Lentisphaera araneosa HTCC2155: one gene and its partners. The protein of the gene in region 3 interacts with the protein of the main gene of each other region in a pairwise test. Links are inferred from orthologs where the notes say so. Each region holds a gene or a part of one and is shown on either strand. Other genes may lie near its edges.

Region 1 (6,169 bases), on a different replicon or contig from region 3:
TGGCTTGTGGTGTAAGCACTCTAATTTTGAGCAAGCGACACGAGCACCACTCATTATTTCGGCTCCGAATCAAAAGAAGGGTCAAGTGAGTCAGTCGCCAACAGAGTTTATCGACATCTTTCCTAGCTTATGTAAATTGACTGGTTTGGAGATCCCGGAGCAATTGGAAGGTGAAGACTTAAGTCCGATTTTAGAGGACCCAAAAGCGAAGGTAAAAGACTATTCGATTAGTCAATATTTACGATGGGCGAATCATGGTTACACCATGAGGTCGGGGAAGTATCGTTTAACTTTATGGATGCCAAAAAATTATTATGGCTTTATGAAGTTTGACGAAAATGATATTGTTGAAGTTGAACTCTATGACTATCAGAAAGATCCGAATGAAACGACCAACTTTGCCAATAATCCCGAGTATGCTGAGGTCCTCAGGAAACTTAAGAAGCAGTTCGCCTCTTATTTTGCGTCACAGTATGATGCTGAAAAAGAAAGGACGATGCCTCAGCTCATTAAAAAGAACAGTCGTAAAAAATATTAGAGTTCAGCAGAAGCTTTTTCGAAGATAGCTTCTGCACAACGGATGCCATCAACTGCTGCAGAGGTGATTCCTCCGGCATAGCCCGCACCTTCACCGCAGGGGTAGAGGTTACTACATGAGGGAGATTCCAAGTTCGCTTTATCGCGAGGGACGCGAATCGGAGAGGAAGTACGGCTTTCCACAGCATGAAGAAGGGCGTTGTTTGTTATAAAACCAGGGATTTTACGCTCGAAGTTTTCCAAGGCCTTTATATAGGCATCATTCAATTCTTTTGGATAGATATCTCGAAGGTTTGCAGATATGACTCCTGAGGGGCATGAGCTCTTGCCAATTTTACCCGCGCGGTCGTTCATAAAATCTTCGGGTGTCTGAGCAGGTATATGAATGGTCGCCCCAGCATCTTGCCCAACATCGTAAGCTTTCTTTTCTATGGAGCTTTGAAAGTCCAAAGCTTTTAGAGGGTCAGTTCCCAACCATTTCTCTTTGTCGATCGTTATAACTAGACCAGAGTTGGCAAAAGGTGAGCCGTGATTGTAGTTTGACATACCATTGACCACCATTTGACCTGCCTGGGCACTGGAGGCTAAGACGTAGCCACCAGGACACATACAGAATGAATAGACACCGACGTTAGACTTTTTGTCATGACAAGAAATTTTGTAATTGGCTGTGGGCATATCGGGGTGATTATAGAACTTACCATATTGCGCTTTAGCAATGAATTCCTGTGGGTGTTCAATTCTAAAACCCATGGCAAAGGATTTTGATTCACATAGGATATTTACATTGATGAGGCTGCGATAGATATCGTGAGCTGAGTGGCCACTTGCTAAAATCCAATGATCTGATTCAAACTTTTTGCCATTCTGACAAGTCACGGATTCAAGCTGTGAGTCCACTAAGTTAAATTCTTCGACGCGAGTATCGTACTCAATTGCGCAGCCTTTTTCCTGAAGGTACTCAGAAAGGCGAGAGATGACTTTACGGATTTGGTTGGAGCCAACATGAGGGTTGGCTAAGTAGATGATTTCATCTGGAGAACCGAAGTCCACGAAGCGTTGCATGACGTAATCAATATGCTCAGATTTAATGCGTGTGATCAGCTTGCCATCAGAGAAAGTTCCCGCACCACCTTCGCCAAAGCATACGTTTGAGTCGGGGTTCAATTGACCCTTTTTCCAGTGACGAGAGATGTCGCGCATACGTTCTAGGATTGGCTTGCCTCGTTCGAGGATTCGACAAGGGAGACCACGCTCCACTAAGCGTAAGGCAGCAAATAAACCTGCTGGGCCAGCGCCAATAATTGTAGTCATAGGCTTTTTGTCAGCAGGGAAGCGATCTAAAACAATTTTCTCTTTGGGTGGAGGCATTTCAGTGGTGAAAGTTTCCACGTTATAGATGTACATAATCTTTTTCTTTTTACGTGCATCGAGTGATTTCTTTAGAATTCTGTAGGATTTAAAACTTGGATCCAGTTTTTTTAAGGCGTTTTCTAAAGAGGCACCGGGAGAAAGTGAGATGTTATTAAATAGGGGCATGTAGACTGTCTTCTTTGTCGTAGTTGTGGAGGTTTACACCTTTGTGGTATGCTTCAATTAAATTTTGGTAACGGAGGATACTGATAACTTCGTTATCGTCATTTACTACACAAAGTTCAAGGTGTCCATCGTTTAAAAATTTACCTAGAGCTTCATAGAGTGTCATGTTACTTTTTAAGACGACTGATTTCTCCATAATGTCTGCGACAATGAGCATGGAATAGGTGTCTTGGTTGAACATAACGGTTCGGATTTTGTCCAAATTTGCAATGCCTATAAGTTTTCCTTGGCGGACAACGGGGAAGATGTGTTGTTCAGTATTGCGTACAAGTTGAGAAAGTTGTCCAAGCATGGTAGTGGCTTCAACAGTTTTGATTTTTTGGGATAGTTCGACGGCTTCTCCAACTTGGATTTCTTGCAAAATATTGACGGTCATATCTCCTTTGTGTGCGGGAGATTCAAATTTATTTAAGACTTGTGGTTTGAATATAGAAACCTTACTGTTGAAGAGCATACTGAAGGCAGAGGTTAAAAGGAGGGGAGCAAGGAGGTTGTATGTACCGGTAATTTCACAGACCATGATAATGGATGCAATAGGGGCATTTGCGACACCCGCAAAAAAAGCTGCCATACCGACCATGACAAAAGCGGTAATCGAGGGGACCATAGGGTTGTCAGGGAATTGCATGTGAAGGAAGGAGCCTAAGCAGCCTCCCGTCATGGCTCCAATGAATAAGCTCGGACCAAAAATACCTGCAGAACCCCCTGAACCGATGGTGAGAGAGGTTGCGACGATTTTGACTATAACGGCCAAGGCAATAAAACCCAAAGTTAGATTGCCATCCATAACCTCTTGTATAGCTCCCCAACCATCACCCAAGGCGTAGGGCATGATTAGGGCAAGAAGGCCAGTAAGCATACCTCCGACAACAGGTTTTATTGGGGTGGGAATTTTTAATTTAATAAAAAATTCTTTAGTGAATTGGTAGAATTTGACATAAAAGGCGCCGATTGCACTACAGGTGAGGGCGAGTAGGATATAAGAGGGGATATGGAAGAAGCCTTCGAAACTTTCAACTTCACCGAGATTGAAAATTGTATGGCTACCAAAAGTCAGCATAAAGGTTGAATAAGATGTAACACTGGCGATAACGCAAGGCATAATGGCTTCCGATTCGAAGTCTTCTTTATAGAGAACTTCTACCGCAGTAATAGCAGCGCCAAGTGGAGCTCTGAAAATAGCACCTAAGCCACCTGCACAGCCCGATAAGAATAGAACTCGCCTTTCTTTAACCGAAAGCTTGAGCTTGTCCGCTAAGTAGGAGCCACAACCTGCACCGACTTGTGCTACGGGACCTTCTTTACCGCCACTACCACCACTGGCAAGGGTGATAATTGAAGCAATGCCTTTAGTAAATGCTGTTGAGAGCTTCATTTTTGCACGTTTATTATGAAAGGTATCCACAAGTGCGGATGTTCCATCGTAAGCAGCATTAGGAGCAAAACGTCGAACTAGATAAGCGGCTAAGCCACAACCAAGCCCTGGGACTAAAATAATTAAGAGTGACTGAGGGATATTAGAAAATATTCTATCGTAGAGTGTCGTTTTTATATGAATTAAATTATCATCACTAATGATATGTTCCCCAGGAGGTGAGGCGAGTTTTAAGCCTAAAATACCATCAAAAATAATCGCTTTTGCCCATTCTAAAAAAAGGAAAAACAAACTGGCAACGAGACCCGTTATGACTCCCACAGTAATCGAGAGAACCACCATCTTTAGAGGGCGATTTCTCTTGAGCTTTAACTTGATTGTTCTTAGGTTCATAAGCGGGTCTATGTTGGCATGAAAACATGGCAAGATAAAGCCGACTTAAGGACTGTCCACAAACAACACTGAAAATCATTAAAATTCTTAAGTATTGAATGATAGGATATGACTTGTGTATTTAAGCTAAAGGGCTTAGTGAATGCAAGACTTTTGAAATTAAGCTAGGAAATAAATCCACGGTAAAAGAACGTTTTGCGCCAGTATAGAAATCGACAGATTTGCCATGTATGAAACAGCCGAGCTGAGCTTGCTCATAATAGTTGATGTCTTTTTTAGCCCATAGCGAGGCAATGATTCCCGCTAAAGCATCTCCTGATCCCGCAGTCGACAAGGCCCAATTCCCGCTTGTGTTGTAGGAGAATGCTCCTTGCTCATTATAGATTTTGCTTTGTGGACCTTTAAGTAAAACTTGTATGGATAAATTTTGAGCAATGTGCTGAGCTGCTTTGCTTAGATCTGAGTGATTTATGTTTAAGCCTTTAGCTAAGCGTTGGAGTTCACCTGCGTGAGGCGTTATTATCGTTGGTGCATTGCGAGGGAATAAAGTTTTATTATCTGCAATTAGGTCAATGGCAGAAGCATCAATGACTAGCGCTTTATCTGACTTTATTAAGTGTGTAAAAAGTTTTTTGTTTTTGTCGTTGATCTCGATACCAGGTCCGATTAAGACCGACTGGGATTTTTCAAAAAAGTGAGATTTGATAATGTCTGGGGGTTTTGTTAAACAAATGATTCCTGGGTTTTGCGGAGTGCGCAAAGATTCATGAGCAAGAATAACCATGCCAGCACCACTTACAGCTGCGGAATCCGCCGCAATAATGGGAGCGCCATTGTAGAGCTCGGAACCTGCGATAATGAGGCATTGACCTCGAGTATATTTGTGTGAATTGTAAGTGAAGCTTTGTAAAGTTTTTTTTGCGTCTTGCGCAAAAAAAGCCTGCCCCTCGGAAGGAGCTTGAGTTATGTAATCTTTGGAAAAACCGATATCTAAATTTATTAGAGAGCCCACATGAGCGGGGCCATCGTTTTGAAAGTATGATGTTTTTGGCAGTCCAATACTTAAGGTAATGGTGGCTTTGATGGCAGCAGAGGGCACTTGTCCATCTGAGAGTAAGCCGGAAGGTGAATCCACTGATATGACGGGTAGTTGACTAGCGTTAATTGAATTGACAAGAGTTTCGTATTCGCCAGTTAAGGCACGATTTAAACCCGTACCAAAAAGGCAGTCAATGATGATGTCCCCTTCAGTGATTTTATTCAAAAGTTGAGAGGAAGCCTCAAACTCACAAAGCTCAGATACTTTGGAGCTGTTTGTTTTTGCATCTGGACTTAACTTATCTTGCTTGTGTGTACAGTAGGTTTTGACCTCAAACTTGGAGGTCAAATAACGTGCAATGACAAAGCCGTCACCTCCATTATTTCCTGGACCGCAAAGAATGATTAGACGTTTTTTATGATGTGGTGCTAGTTGTGAACAGAAGAGCTCTATTTGCTCGGAGCATTGTTTTCCAGCACGCTCCATCAGTTCGAGTGAAGCGACTCGTTTATTGGCAATGGTGCGAGCATCAAGATCTCGCATCGTTTCTGAACTGATGATTTTCATAAATAAGCCTAGTTTAATATTAACTTAAAGACTCAAAAGCTTAGGTCAAGTAAATGGTGAATCGAGAAGGGATTTTTCTTAGCTGGTGCTAAATTAGCAAAAATAATTAAAAGCGATGAAAATGAAAAGAAAAATAAAGTTAGGAATGTCCCCGTGTCCCAACGACACCTTTATGTTTTATCACTTATTGCATCACTCCGAGTTTTCTCAAAAATATGATTTGGAACTGAATGTACTTGATATTCAAGAACTCAATGAACTTTTGAAGCAAGGCGAGGTGGACTTTTGTAAAGCTTCATTTGGGATGATTCCAAAAGTTATGGGGGATTATTTAGTGCTGAATTCGGGAGCTGCTTTGGGGCATGCATGTGGTCCTATTTTAATTTCAGCGAATAAGAACCTTTCAAAAGCGGATTTACTCAAATCCAAAATCCTCGTCCCAGGTTTTGATACAAGTGCTTATAGCTTACTGAAAGCTTATTTAGGAGATACTTTTCAAGCGGAAGAATGTTTGTTTTCAGAGATTATGCCTGCCTTGCAGAGAGGGGAAGCTGATGCAGGTTTAATTATTCACGAGAGCCGTTTTACTTATCAAGATTTTGGCTTGCATAGCTTGGTTGACTTAGGTGATTGGTGGGAAGCTGAATATTCCCTTCCGA
Region 2 (6,267 bases), on a different replicon or contig from region 3:
TCCTCACCAAGAGATTATCACGATGATTCGTAGCCAAAAGTTCAAAACGAGCTTTTTCTCTTCCCCACAAGCCTTTTTCTCGGCGAATACCTACCTCTTTTCCCTTTACAACTCTCAATTTAAGGAGCAAAGTATAAGTCTCAATACTCCTTCACTCAACTGGATGATAAGTAAACAGGTTTTAGGTAAAAGTAATTTCCCAAAAATTCGTACGGAAAGCTTCTTTCATTTAACTCTAAAATACAAAGATTTTTAGTTCATGACTCAAGACGATGATCAATTAAATATTAACTTTAACGAAAGCAACCCCTTCCAAGATGCATTAGCAGGAGGAAAATTTTCTGTTGTCGTTGAAGTCGCTCCTCCACTCGAAGGTGAAGGCGATAGCGATAATATGTTCAGTCTCGAAAAAATTGCCGAAGAATGCTCACGACACGAAGAAATTGTCGGTATAGCAGTGAATGACCGTATACAAGGCCCTACGCACATACCCGCTTGGAAATTAGCACAACGCTTGAGTAAAATTTCGACGAAGCCCGCCATATCACATATTAGTGGCCAAGGTCATGACCAAGAAAGTTTTGAAGAAGAAGTGGCGGCTGCTAGCTCTGCAGGCATAAACAACCTACTCCTGATCAGCGGAACGCTTCAGGAAGGTGAAGAAAAGTACTTTGAAAGCACTGAGCAACTACGGAATTGCACTGCAAAACACGAAAACATAAATACTGGCGCTGCGGTCAATCCCTTTAAATACTCAGTTAATAGTAGTTTTGCCCAATATTTGAAGATGATCCAAAAGATCAGCTCAGGCGCTAAATTCATCACCACGCAAGCGGGCCTCGATATGAGAAAGTATGATGAGCTCCTACGTTTTTGCACTCACCGCGAAATTACCGTTCCGCTCATTGCTCGCCTCAATTTAATTTCTCATGATTGCTTGCCGATGATCACCGACCTGCAAATGGAACCCGGCGTCCCCCTTTCTCGCGAAATTTCTTCCTTAGTTCTTCGCGAACTCAACGAAGCTCAAGATCATTCTTCCTTCATGAACATTCAATTGCGTCGCCTCTGTCTGCAAATCAATGCTTGCGCACTCATGGGCTATAGTGGAGTTCAAATTAAAGGCATTAAAAATGCTGTCGAACTGCACCAAGTGATGATTCGCATGCGTGCTTGCATGGAAGAAATTATTAGCTTAGAACAATTTTACCAAGAATGGGACGCGCTCAATCAATCCGTCTCCTTCTCCCCGGGAAGTAGCATTGTGCAATCTCTCCCCAATCAAGATTTAAAAAGCTCGAACCACGCTCAAACAGGCACTTATTACATCTACAAAAAATCAGAATTGCGTCCCGTTGATGAATCTTTGAGTAGCGATAATACCGACGACCTGATCTACGCCGACTTCAACCACCCTTCGGAATTTGAAGTTTTCCGTACTAAGCTCGCAAAAAAACTCAATCTCGATGAAAAAGATGGCTCTATTGCACGCCTCCTCAAAAAAACGATAACGGGGATTTCAGACGATAGTCCTGCGGACTTAGCAAAAACTCAATTCACCGACCTCAGTGCTTGCCCGAAAAAGCTCATTCATGGCTGCTGCGGTGGCACTAGGAGTGATGACCTTTGCGAAGACGGCAAAAGTAGCTGTATTCACTTAGCGCGAATTGGCATGGCCGCGAGCCTCAACCAACTCGATTTACTGGAGCAACCAAGTGACTGAGGATGATTTTTTAAAAGATCTCTTCAGTAAGCTTCCCTCTGGCGATGCCCAAATCACTGTGCCCAATGGCGATGATAGCGCCGCTTTCACTCCGACTCCCGGAATGCAAACTCTCATTGCTTGCGACCAACTTATTGAGGGACGCCATTATTTAGCCGAAACTCCTGCCGAAATCTGCGGTGCCAAATTATTGAAGCGCAATCTCAGTGACATCGCGGCCATGGGCGGCATCCCACGTTATGCTGTGCTCAGCTGCAATGTGAATTCAGCTTGCTCGGAACAGTGGCTCAAAGACTTTCATCACGGCCTGCTTAAATGTGGCGAAGAATTTTCAGTTCACCTCATCGGTGGCGACCTAGCTTCCAGTCCCGGGCCCAACGCCTTTAGCCTTACGATTACTGGGGAGAGTGCCAAGCCCATTCAACGTTGTGGCGCTGAAGACGGCGATCTACTTTTTTCCACAGGCGAATTTGGGCTCTCTTTCCCAAGTGAACATCATCTTCACTTCACCCCTCGTGTGGAAGAAGGGAAATTCCTCTCTAGCTACGCCAAAGCAATGATTGATGTGACTGATGGCTTGCTCTTGGACTCACAACGCCTGCTTAAAGCTTCTGCAAATACACTTGATTTAACTTTCTTGACTCAAGAAATTCCCGCTCGAAATTTTTTAGCGAAAGATGCCTCACTCAAAGAAAGCTTCTGTGATGGCGAGGATTACGAACTCATTTTTGCTGTAGGTCCCAAGCGAGTAAAAGAACTCATTGAGCGATGGCCCTTTAGCACAAAACTCAGTAAAATTGGCGAGTTTAAAAAAGGCACTGGAAAAATCCTTGATGACGAGCACATTCTTCTGAATTTTATTAACAAAGGTTTCGACCATTTTCAATCATGATTTCTCATTCTGAACAAGAAACAGCGACGATTGCTGCGGACTTCGCAAAACGTATCTCGGCCCCCAATGTGATCACTCTTTGTGGTGACCTTGGTGCTGGAAAAAGCTGTTTTGCTCGCGCCTTCTTGCAATCTTTAGGAGTCAAAGGTGCTATCACTAGCCCCACATTTAGCTTAGTGAACCTCTATCAAAGTGAAAGTGGTGTGCAACTCGCGCACATGGATCTTTATCGCCTCGAAGATGACGAAGAGGCCTACCAGGCTGGCATTGAAGAAATCTTGCACGATCCGAATACGATCTCTCTCGTCGAGTGGCCCGAGCGCCTTTCTTGGATGCTCCCAAAAGATGCACTCGCCATCAACATTTCGCATCAGGGAGAGACTGAGCGCAAAATCGACCTCCCGGACATGAACTCATGATTGCACTTCTCGACACCTCAACCGACACGGCAGTTTTTGCCCTTATAAAAGACGGCGAAACATTGTTTCACGCAGAAAAAACGGGACGTTTTGGCGCCTCAGTTATTTTGCCAAAAATGATTGAATCCGCTCGCGAACAAGGGCTCCATATTTCCGAGGTCCAATCTTGGCTCGTTGGCAAAGGTCCTGGCAGTTTTACTGGCACTCGAGTTGGCATTGCTTTTGCCCACGGCATTTCTACTGGTTTTGGAACCCTCATGAAAGGTTGTAATAGCGGCTTCTCTTTCCTTGAATATGCTATTAAAGAAAAACCCGATGTTCAAAGCATCGCCGTTCTTCACGATGGACGTCGAGACGAAGTCATCGCCAATACTTTTGAACTGCTTGAAGGCCAATGGACAGAAAAAGAAATTTTCATTTGCAAAATTGCGGAGATCGCAGAAAAATCATCTGAGTATGATGCGCTGGTCAGCCCCATGCCTGAAGAAAAACTCGCTGAAGTCAATTCCTCGATTCCTCTCATTTGCGATGTAAAACCGCATATCCAAGGCTTATGCCTCGATGGCCACGCCCATCCCAAAGATCCAAGTGAAGAAGCCCTAAGCCTACAGCCCATTTACGTGCGCCCCGCGGTATTTGTCGAACCACTTAAAACGCGCAATCCGCAAATATAAAAAGCCTGACGCAAAGCATCAGGCTCTTGAAATCACTTGAGTGTTAGCTCTTAAAGAGCAACGACTTTTGTATCTGCAAAATAATCATGGCCACAACGTTTCGCTGAACCGAAAATAAAAACTAAATTGACTAGTGACAAGACTTGTCCTATAACGGGGATCATTCCTAGAAAATTATATAAAGTATAGCGTTTAATGATATGACGACCAAAACTCGCTTGCTCGCCGTCATTCGTAACAATTTTAGTCTTCATCGCTTTCTTGCCTATGGTTTGAGCATCATTTTTTAGGAATTTATAATTAATTCCTAAAAAGATCACAAAGCCTACTAAACTCATCACTAATGTATAAACTAAGCTCGGCTGATGCCCTTCAGTTATACCATCAAAGCCACCTGTAAAATACATGAGTGGTATAGTAATTAGCCCAATTACCAAGCCATCTATAAAAGATCCTAGAAAACGCTGCCAACGTGATGCTAAATTATAATTTATATTGACCTCATCCAAGACTTCAGCCTCGGGTGCTGCGTAGATATTCTTCTCTTCCATTTTTTCCTTCTCCTTGTTCAATTTATTCCATTTAGGTTTTTCATTATGCTTGCTCTTTACGAAAAATCCGCCACATATGTGAAATTTTATTAGAAAAATTGCGAATTTTTACCCATTCCTCCCAAGCTCACTTTTTATAAACATTCCATTTTTCTATTCTTGACGCAAGGTATAGAAGTTACCTTATTAATTTTTTATCAATAAGTTCTAAAGGAAGATTTATTTCTACGAAATTTTTATGAAAATCGCTTTCGACATAGCCAAATTTCTTACGACAAAAGCTTTCAAGCTACTGATGATTGTCGTTTTTATACTCGTGGCGATACAAGTCAAAAAAAGCCTTGTGCAATGGTATGAAAAGCGCGATAAAAATATTGCCGATATTCACTCATTAAATTTAGCTCTTGAGGAAGTTGCTCAAAGTCAAAAAGATTTACTAACTTCGATGAAAGTTAATAAGCTTAAGATTCAACAAGAACTCGACCTGCAAAAGTCATTAAAAAAATCCATTGCTCAGCACAATGAGAACGAACCGCTCTTTTTTCTTATTGATGATCGCTTAAAATGGGAAGCCAAATTAAAGCTCTTAGAAGAAAGTTTAAAAAAATCCGAGGCACTACAAGAAAAGCTTTTTCTCATCAGTCGCGACAGTCGCAAAACCCAAGCCAAATTAAGGTCGGACACTCAAAAGTATAAGCTTGAACTTGAGCAGAAAGAAGCTGAACTCAAGAAGTATGATTGGTATGAAAGGCATGTCAAAAAAATTACTGGCACCATCCTTATCGTTGCTCTTTTTATTTTATTCGCCCCCTTAATTAACCGCCTGTTTTGGTATTATCTCCCTGGTGCTTGGGTCGAAAAACGTCCGCCTTATTTTCTCCAGGAAGAAGGTCTTGCTGAAGAAGTCAGTTTTTGGTCCGACACCAATAAACAGGTGAAAATTCAGCTCAAAGAAAATGAAAGTATCTCTGTGAAACAAAACTGTTACAATAGTTTTGATGAACCGCTTCAACGTAAAAACCGTTTCTTATGGGACAAAAAAGCCTGGATTATTTCTTACTCGGCAGAAATGATCAACATGACGGACTTTAGTAATGCCAATGAGCAGGGTCAGCAACTCACTCTTATCGCGCCACAAGCCGAGGATGAACTCTGCAAAATAACTTTAAATCAATGCCAGGGTATTATTCTCAAGCCAGGGCAAATCATCGCCATCAAGGGTGATATTCAATTAAGTACTCGTTGGAACTTCTTTAGCATCCACAATTGGCTGCGCTTGGTTTTCAGACACATCATTTTCTCTGGAAGTGGCGAAATTTATCTGTACCTCCACGGCGGTGGGGATCAAATTAACGGCGAGACCCTGCGCATCAAAGAAGATCACCTCGTGGGCTACCAAGCTTCGTGCCCCGTGGGGCTCGTTCGCAATGAAAATCTCTGGCATTATTTACTAGGTAAATGCAATCTCTTTGACTATCGCTTTAAGTCCGATAAGTTTATCCTTATGCAAAACCAATCTTCACCTATACAGAATAACAAAACTCCTGGCGAACGCTTCTTCGATACGATTTTAGGCGCCGTAGGAAAATTCCTCGGATTTTAAGAATGGCTAAAGATGACTTAGACCTTCAACGCGCCTTCGATAATTCTTCGGAACTCATTGCTAATTTTTATCACGAAGAAAAGAAAACACCTCCCTCGCGTATCCAAGAACTCAATATCCCACTATCGCCGATCAATAACGATAAGTTTGATAAAAAGCAGCAGATCGATACGGGTGGAATGAAGGATATTTACGAAGTTGTGGATCGCGACACTACACGACACCTCGCCATGGCCGTGCCTAAAAGTAATAATAAAGAGGATTGGAATGACTTTATTTTTGAGGCTCGTGTAACGGCTTTACTCGAGCACCCCAATATTGTCCCTGTTCACGATATCGGCCTCTTCGAAAATCGCCCCTGCTTCACAATGAAGTTAATTAATGGTGATACCTTAAGTCAAATCA
Region 3 (6,141 bases):
GAAATGATTGCATCCAATAAGGATAAACGCCCAAAGTCTTACGATGATTTAGAAGCTAAGCTCGAAAAATGTCTACGAGTCGCAGAAAAGCGCAAGCAAGTAAGTGATGACAATAAGCAAAGCAAGGTGATCAAGGCTGTAGTGATTCCGCTCGTCCTTATTATCGTCATTCTTGTTATTGTTTTAGCACTTTAATTTAAATTTTTACGATTACTTAAGAATGTTATGCGCCGTTCCTTCAGAACGGGAGGATGCCAGAATTATAGTCCTATGGTTGAAAACCATAGGCGGGATTATGCCTTGTGCCTTCGGCACACTTACTAGTGTTTTTTACATAATAGAGCTAAATTGATTATGGAATAAATTTTCATTTCTGTCGGACATGGCGCAAGAGCAACCAAATGCGTTTTCGTATATTATTGACGCGTATTTGCCAACGGTAGTTTTCTTTGTCGCACACAAGTGGGTAGCGAATTTTTAGGTCGTTGATGCGATCGTAGATACTTTCGACCAAGTCTTCTGTGTCTTTCCCAGTCCAAGAGGCTAGAGCAGTGTTTTTTAGTGAAGGGTAGTTGGGGATTTTTGAGTCTTTTAAACTATTAAAGTTGTAGCCTTCTTTTGAGAGACGTAAAAATTCTTTACAAGTGATTTTATCGATGACCTCACCAATGGGAATTTTGTCATTCACAATGAGGTCTAAGTAAGTTAGATTATTTTTGAGTTCGCTCAAAAGTGCTCGCGAATCACCTTTGCTGCGTTTAAGCCACTTGCTGATTTCGCTAATGGCGGAACCCGCAGAGGCGAGAGATTTGAGGGCAGTTGGGATATTAAAACTCATGAATCATCCTCGGTGTTAAAATCAAAATGGAGTTGTGCATTGGGTCGAAAATCAAAGATTTTGAGGTCTCTTTTTCGAGCTTCCTCAAACATAGAGTCAGTTCCCTTGCCACCGGGGAAAACAGCAAGAGCATCGGCATAATCAGCCATTTGACGATTGCGCAGTGGGCCAGCCATTTTACCATAACTTTGCCAATCAGCTTCAAAAACTTTCACGGGGATTCCTTGCTGCTCAGCCCATTGCTTCGCGTCTGCGTCAACGCCGGTGGCTCCACCACAAATGACAGTTTTAATTCCTGTGATTTGCAGCAGTTGTTCGTAGTCACTTGGAGTGAGATGGTAATGACGACCGCCTGCGATAATTAATTTCATAACTTACTTCCTCGTATCTTTTACCATTAAACCTTAGCCTTTCAGAGTCAAGATTTTCCTTGCTTAAAAGAGCAGTTTAAGTTGGGATTGGAATGAGTGACGTTTTTTGCTAAAGGGGTCAGTGAAGGCGATAGATTGAGCGAGTAGTTGCATGGGCTTTTCATAGTTATCAGGTGGTTTCTCGACGAAGCTGGGGTAGAGGGGGTCATGCAAGATCGGGTAGCCGATTGAGGCGAGATGTACGCGGAGTTGATGTTTTTTTCCCGAAATAGGCTTGAGTTCGAATTTAACTAAGTTGTCCTTAGCTTCGATCACATTGATGTATGATTCGCTGTTGGCTTTGCCTTCTTTGATTGCACTTAGGAACCAAGGCTCACCAGCTTCGATACGGTTTTTAAGGTGCCAGTAGCCTTGGTCTGGAGCAGGTCCCGCAGAGATGGCATGGTAAGTTTTTTCGACTAGGCGATTTTCAAAAAGCAGTTGGTAATCTTTACGGATGCTTACTTTTTTACTAAAGAATACGAGGCCTGCCGTCAGTCGGTCAATGCGATGAAGAGGGGAGATGTCGGGATTATTTTGCGATTCTCGCAAGCGGTAGACCAAGGTTTCTTTTACATAGGGACCAGCGGGATGGATGGGGAGGAAGTGTGGCTTGTCGACGAGTAGTAGGTTTTCGTCTTCGTAAAGAATTTGTTCCTGAAAGGGGATGACTTTTTCATTTTCGACTTCTCGATAATAGATAAGGTGCTGATCACCACAATAAGGCGCCTTAGCATTTAGAGTTTCTTCTTGAGTTGTGGTGATCTTGCCTTCCGTAAAGCGTTTCGCCCACGTATCACGAGAGATTTGAGGAAAGGTTTCACAGAAGAAGTCGAGGTAGTTTTGGTGATGACTCTCTTTGGGGAGCCAGACTTTTGAGGGGATTAATTTACTCAAGGTCTAATACCTTCCCGTCTTTGAAAACTAGAAGTTGGCCCTTTTCGAACTGGGTCCATTCTTCGTTATCGGTAAGTGGTTCGGTTGCGATAATCGCAACTCGATCTTTTTTTGTCGTCACAGCAGAGAAATTAATGCTCAAATCTTTATCGCTCAGGTGCGCCTCGCTAAAGGGTGCTTGTCGAATAATATAGCACAAATGAGTGGTGCAATGAGCAAAAATGTATTTGCCGTTGGAAAGCACGAGATTGAAGGTGCCGAACTTAGCAGCTTCTTCACAAAATGATTTTAGGCAATCGTAAATACTCTTGAGTTCTGGCTCGTGAGTCGGGCTGAGTTCTCGGAAGCGATTAAGCAGATCACAGAAAGCCATTTCGGAGTCTGAATCACCAATGGGTTGAGTGGGGACTCCTCCAGAAAATTTATAACCCCACAAGTCGCCATTATGAGCATAAACCCATTGTTGCCCCCAAAGTTCTCGCAGGTAAGGTTGGGTGTTTTTTAATTCGACAGCGCCTATGTTGGCTTGGCGAATATGGGCGATAACATTGAGGGATTTGATGGGGTAGTTTTTGACGAGCTGTGCAATTGGTGATTCAATAGCTGGTAAGGTATCGTGAAAGCTTCTACAGGCACTTTCTTCAAAAAACGAGATGCCCCAGCCATCACTATGCTCGTCAGTAAGTCCGCCGCGTTGGGCAAAGCCGTCGAAGGAAAAGCAGATGTCTGTTGGAGTGTTGCAATTCATTGCAAGTAATTGGCACATATTATTCACCTAGATAATTATTTTATAAGCTAGTTTTTGGTGAGAGAATATTCAATCTGTTTGGATATTTCTTTTATAAGTGGAATATGTGAGCATAATATAATTTATGGAGTCATAATCATGAGTCGTTTTCAAAAACGTGGATCGCGCTTTGGTACGGATGACAATGAGAGTCGTGCGAACCGCCATGCACAGGGTGGACGCCCACTTTTAAAACAAGAAGATGAATTAGAGAGTTTCTTAGAAAGTAAAAAGACTCCTTTTGTCTTAATTTTAGATGGAGTCCAAGATCCGCACAATCTTGGCGCGTGTATACGTACCGCTAATGGGGCGGGCGTCGATGCCGTGATTATCCCCAAAGATAATGCGGCACCCATTACTGATACAGTTATGTCTGTTAGTTGTGGGGGAGCCTCCAATACAGCTATCTTTCGCGTTGTGAACATTGCTCGGACAATGGAAAAGCTGAAAAAGATTGGTGTGTGGATTGCCGGGACATCAGATAAAGCAGATCAAGATTTATACAATTCTGACTTGAAAGGCCCAGTTGCCTTGGTGATGGGATCAGAAGGGAAGGGTATGAGAAGGCTCACGGAAGAGAAATGCGATTTTTTACTGACTATCCCTATGGGAGGTACAGTGCCCTGCTTAAATGTATCTGTTGCTACAGGTGTATGTTTATACGAAATTGTTCGCCAAAGAGCCGAAAGCTGAAATAAGGCTACTAAAGACTCCTTTATGATTCAAACAGGGCTTTTAAAATTAATTTACAGTTAAGAAATTGAAAAAAAGTTTTGCTTTCTTTGTTTGAGACCTTTTTCCTCCCCATAAATGATTTATCCTTAAGGTAGGCACTGATTTTGTCAAAGAGGAAAAAGTGCAGTGAGAGTTGTAAACGTTGTGTCGATTTATTAGGAGGTTCTATGGGGCTCTATCAAGAAAGTATTAAAAGTTACATGCAAAGCATTGCGACTTTGCCTTTGGTCTCAGTTGAAGATGAGATTGAATTAGCCAAATTAATTGAAGCTGGTTCTGAGGATGCCCGTGAAAAACTGATTATTGCCAATCTAAAATTAGTTGTGAAGATTGCGCACGATTATAAATCACTTGGTGTTCCCTTGGCCGATTTAATTTCAGAAGGTAACATTGGTTTAATGAAAGCTGTGGAAAAATTTAGACCTGGTCATGGTGCTAAGTTTTCTTCCTATGGTGCTTGGTGGATTAAGCAAGCGATTCGTCGTGCCGTTGCTGAGCAGGGTCGCGTCATTCGCATACCCGTACAGTCAGCCGTTAAGATTCGTAAAATTCATCATGAAGCCATGTTGCTAGCTGAAAAATTGGGTCGAGTTCCTTCAATGGAAGAAGTTGCTGAAGCAACAGGTTTTTCAGTACGTTCTGTGCGAGGCATGTCTGTAGCATCAACTGCTCCTGCGGTATCACTGAATACAACTTTGAAGACTGGAGAAGAAGGTGTTTTAGAGGATGTGATTCCCGATACACTTCTTAAGCTGCCAGGCGATAATATGAATGAGACTGACGTGAAACAAGTTTTATTAGAGGTTATTGACTCGAAGTTAACTGAGCGCGAGCAAATGATTATTAAGATGCGTTACGGTTTAGATGGCCATCAGCAAAAGACTTTAGAAGAACTCAGTGATATGGTCGGAAGAACGCGTGAACGTGTTCGCCAAATCCAGTATCAAGCACTCAGAAAACTTTATGCGCATTTAGATTCAGATATTTTGGCTTCATTACAAAGTTAAGCTTTAGATCACTTAAAAAAAAGAGGCCCTAACTCGATGAGTTAAGGCCTTTTTTTTGTGATGAGATTTGAAACTAGCTTTCCGCCTTCTTCTTATCGGGAATAGACTTCATCATGAATAGTGGTATGATAATGATAGCGGCAGCTGCAAAGAAGGGAGCAAGGTAAGTGAACTTCCAATAAAGGATACCACCTAAGATGGGCCCTACAGTACGAGCAAAAGCACCAGCAGAACGATAGACTCCCAAAACTCGGCCTTGGTCACTAGCAGGTGCATACAGCGAAACGAGAGCTGTTAAGCACGGTATGACCATCGCTGAGCCTACAGCCATAAAGAAGAGACCGAGGTAGAGGACGAAAGCACTTTGCCAAAGTCCTGCAAGAGCTACTAAGGTGAGGCCAGGGATGAGTATGATAAGTCCCTTTTTGGTAACGACACCTTCGCCAACGCTAGCCGCTTTTCTACGAACATAGCCGCCTTGAACCATTGATAAAACGAAGCCAATGAAGACAAAGAGTAGTCCGTTTTTTCCTGGGCCATAGCCTAGGCGTTCATCAGTCAGAAAAGTCAGCATGTTTTCAGCAGCACCAAAGGCAACGAGGAAAATAAAGTTAGTAAAGATGACTGCGCTAACTCCAGGGTAGCTTTCAACCTTGAATAGTTTAATGGGGTTGATGGTACGGTGGATTTCGCCTTTGCCGCGTTTTTCTTCTGGGAGAGTCTCGGGGAATTTCTTATAAACAAAGAAAAAGTTAATCATGGAGAGTACAAAAGCAATGGCGGCTGGAGCAGAGAAGGGGTTGACACCATAGTCTTTCCAGTTAGATACTGTAGAGAGGTCGATAGCCCAAGCTGAAAGACCACCAATTGCAGGGCCTAAAATGAAGCCTAAGCCAAAAGCAATGCCGATAATGGCCATTCCTCTAGAGCGAGTTTTTTCTGAAGTTGTATCAGCAACTGCGGCGGTCGCAGTGGTGATATTACTACCCATTAAACCAGAAATGAGTCGAGAGATAAGGAGTAGGAAGAAGCTTCCAGAAAAGAACCATATTAAGTAAGAAAGGGCTATGCCAAATATAGAAAATAATAAAATTGGACGTCGACCAATACGGTCTGATATGGTTCCAAAAACTGGAGCCATAAGGAATTGTAGGAAGGAATAAATGAAGATTAGAGAGCCGCCAAATAGTGCCATTGTAGCATGTTCATTACCCGTTCCACCAAAAGTCGCTTCGATTTGGTGGATCATGTCCATTAGAGTACGGAAGAATGTACCTTCTCCTTCAACTTCGTTATAGTAAGCTAAGATTCCCGGGAAAAGGGGGAAAATGATTGAGAAACCAATGAGGTCCACAAAGAGTGTGAGGAACATGGTTTTGAGGACGGAGCGATCTTTCGGAGAGAGTTCGCCATCAGGATATTTATCGAGGCCTTTGTAGGGACAAGTCTCACATTGTGTAGAAGCAT

What was found.
Region 1: the proteins of rlmB (region 3) and LNTAR_RS01475 interact in binary tests that used the Escherichia coli proteins (3 or more experiments, as listed by UniProt). The link is inferred for Lentisphaera araneosa HTCC2155 from one-to-one orthologs.
Region 2: the proteins of rlmB (region 3) and tsaE interact in binary tests that used the Escherichia coli proteins (3 or more experiments, as listed by UniProt). The link is inferred for Lentisphaera araneosa HTCC2155 from one-to-one orthologs.

Annotation. Positions count from the first base shown.
Region 1 is NZ_ABCK01000001.1:406,446-412,614, reverse strand. The notes cover bases 3,269-6,169. They hold LNTAR_RS01475 (bifunctional ADP-dependent NAD(P)H-hydrate dehydratase/NAD(P)H-hydrate epimerase), read right to left. Parts: upstream 5,511-6,169; coding sequence 4,026-5,510; downstream 3,269-4,025. Other genes in these bases: LNTAR_RS01470 (1,4-dihydroxy-6-naphtoate synthase), read left to right, coding at 5,632-6,169; LNTAR_RS01480 (chloride channel protein), read right to left, coding at 3,269-3,904. In the rest of the region: LNTAR_RS01490 (sulfatase), read left to right, coding at 1-538; LNTAR_RS01485 (NAD(P)/FAD-dependent oxidoreductase), read right to left, coding at 535-2,076; more of LNTAR_RS01480, read right to left, coding at 2,063-3,268. UniProt on the Escherichia coli protein: Bifunctional enzyme that catalyzes the epimerization of the S- and R-forms of NAD(P)HX and the dehydration of the S-form of NAD(P)HX at the expense of ADP, which is converted to AMP.
Region 2 is NZ_ABCK01000018.1:81,892-88,158, reverse strand. Bases 1,324-4,322 are described here. They hold tsaE (tRNA (adenosine(37)-N6)-threonylcarbamoyltransferase complex ATPase subunit type 1 TsaE), read left to right. Parts: upstream 1,324-2,611; coding sequence 2,612-3,034; downstream 3,035-4,322. Other genes in these bases: LNTAR_RS16965 (RDD family protein), read right to left, coding at 3,759-4,259; tsaB (tRNA (adenosine(37)-N6)-threonylcarbamoyltransferase complex dimerization subunit type 1 TsaB), read left to right, coding at 3,031-3,708; LNTAR_RS16980 (thiamine-phosphate kinase), read left to right, coding at 1,716-2,615; LNTAR_RS16985 (methylenetetrahydrofolate reductase), read left to right, coding at 1,324-1,723. Also shown: LNTAR_RS16990 (O-antigen ligase family protein), read left to right, coding at 1-256; more of LNTAR_RS16985, read left to right, coding at 260-1,323; LNTAR_RS16960 (AIM24 family protein), read left to right, coding at 4,498-5,862; LNTAR_RS16955 (serine/threonine-protein kinase), read left to right, coding at 5,865-6,267. UniProt on the Escherichia coli protein: Required for the formation of a threonylcarbamoyl group on adenosine at position 37 (t(6)A37) in tRNAs that read codons beginning with adenine.
Region 3 is NZ_ABCK01000036.1:10,372-16,512, reverse strand. Bases 1,956-4,828 are described here. They hold rlmB (23S rRNA (guanosine(2251)-2'-O)-methyltransferase RlmB), read left to right. Parts: upstream 1,956-3,031; coding sequence 3,032-3,625; downstream 3,626-4,828. Other genes in these bases: hemH (ferrochelatase), read right to left, coding at 4,748-4,828; LNTAR_RS22440 (sigma-70 family RNA polymerase sigma factor), read left to right, coding at 3,835-4,674; LNTAR_RS22450 (class II glutamine amidotransferase), read right to left, coding at 2,138-2,911; LNTAR_RS22455 (pseudouridine synthase), read right to left, coding at 1,956-2,145. Also shown: LNTAR_RS22470 (serine/threonine-protein kinase), read left to right, coding at 1-195; LNTAR_RS22465 (hypothetical protein), read right to left, coding at 368-838; LNTAR_RS22460 (SLOG family protein), read right to left, coding at 835-1,209; more of LNTAR_RS22455, read right to left, coding at 1,273-1,955; more of hemH, read right to left, coding at 4,829-6,141. UniProt on the Escherichia coli protein: Specifically methylates the ribose of guanosine 2251 in 23S rRNA.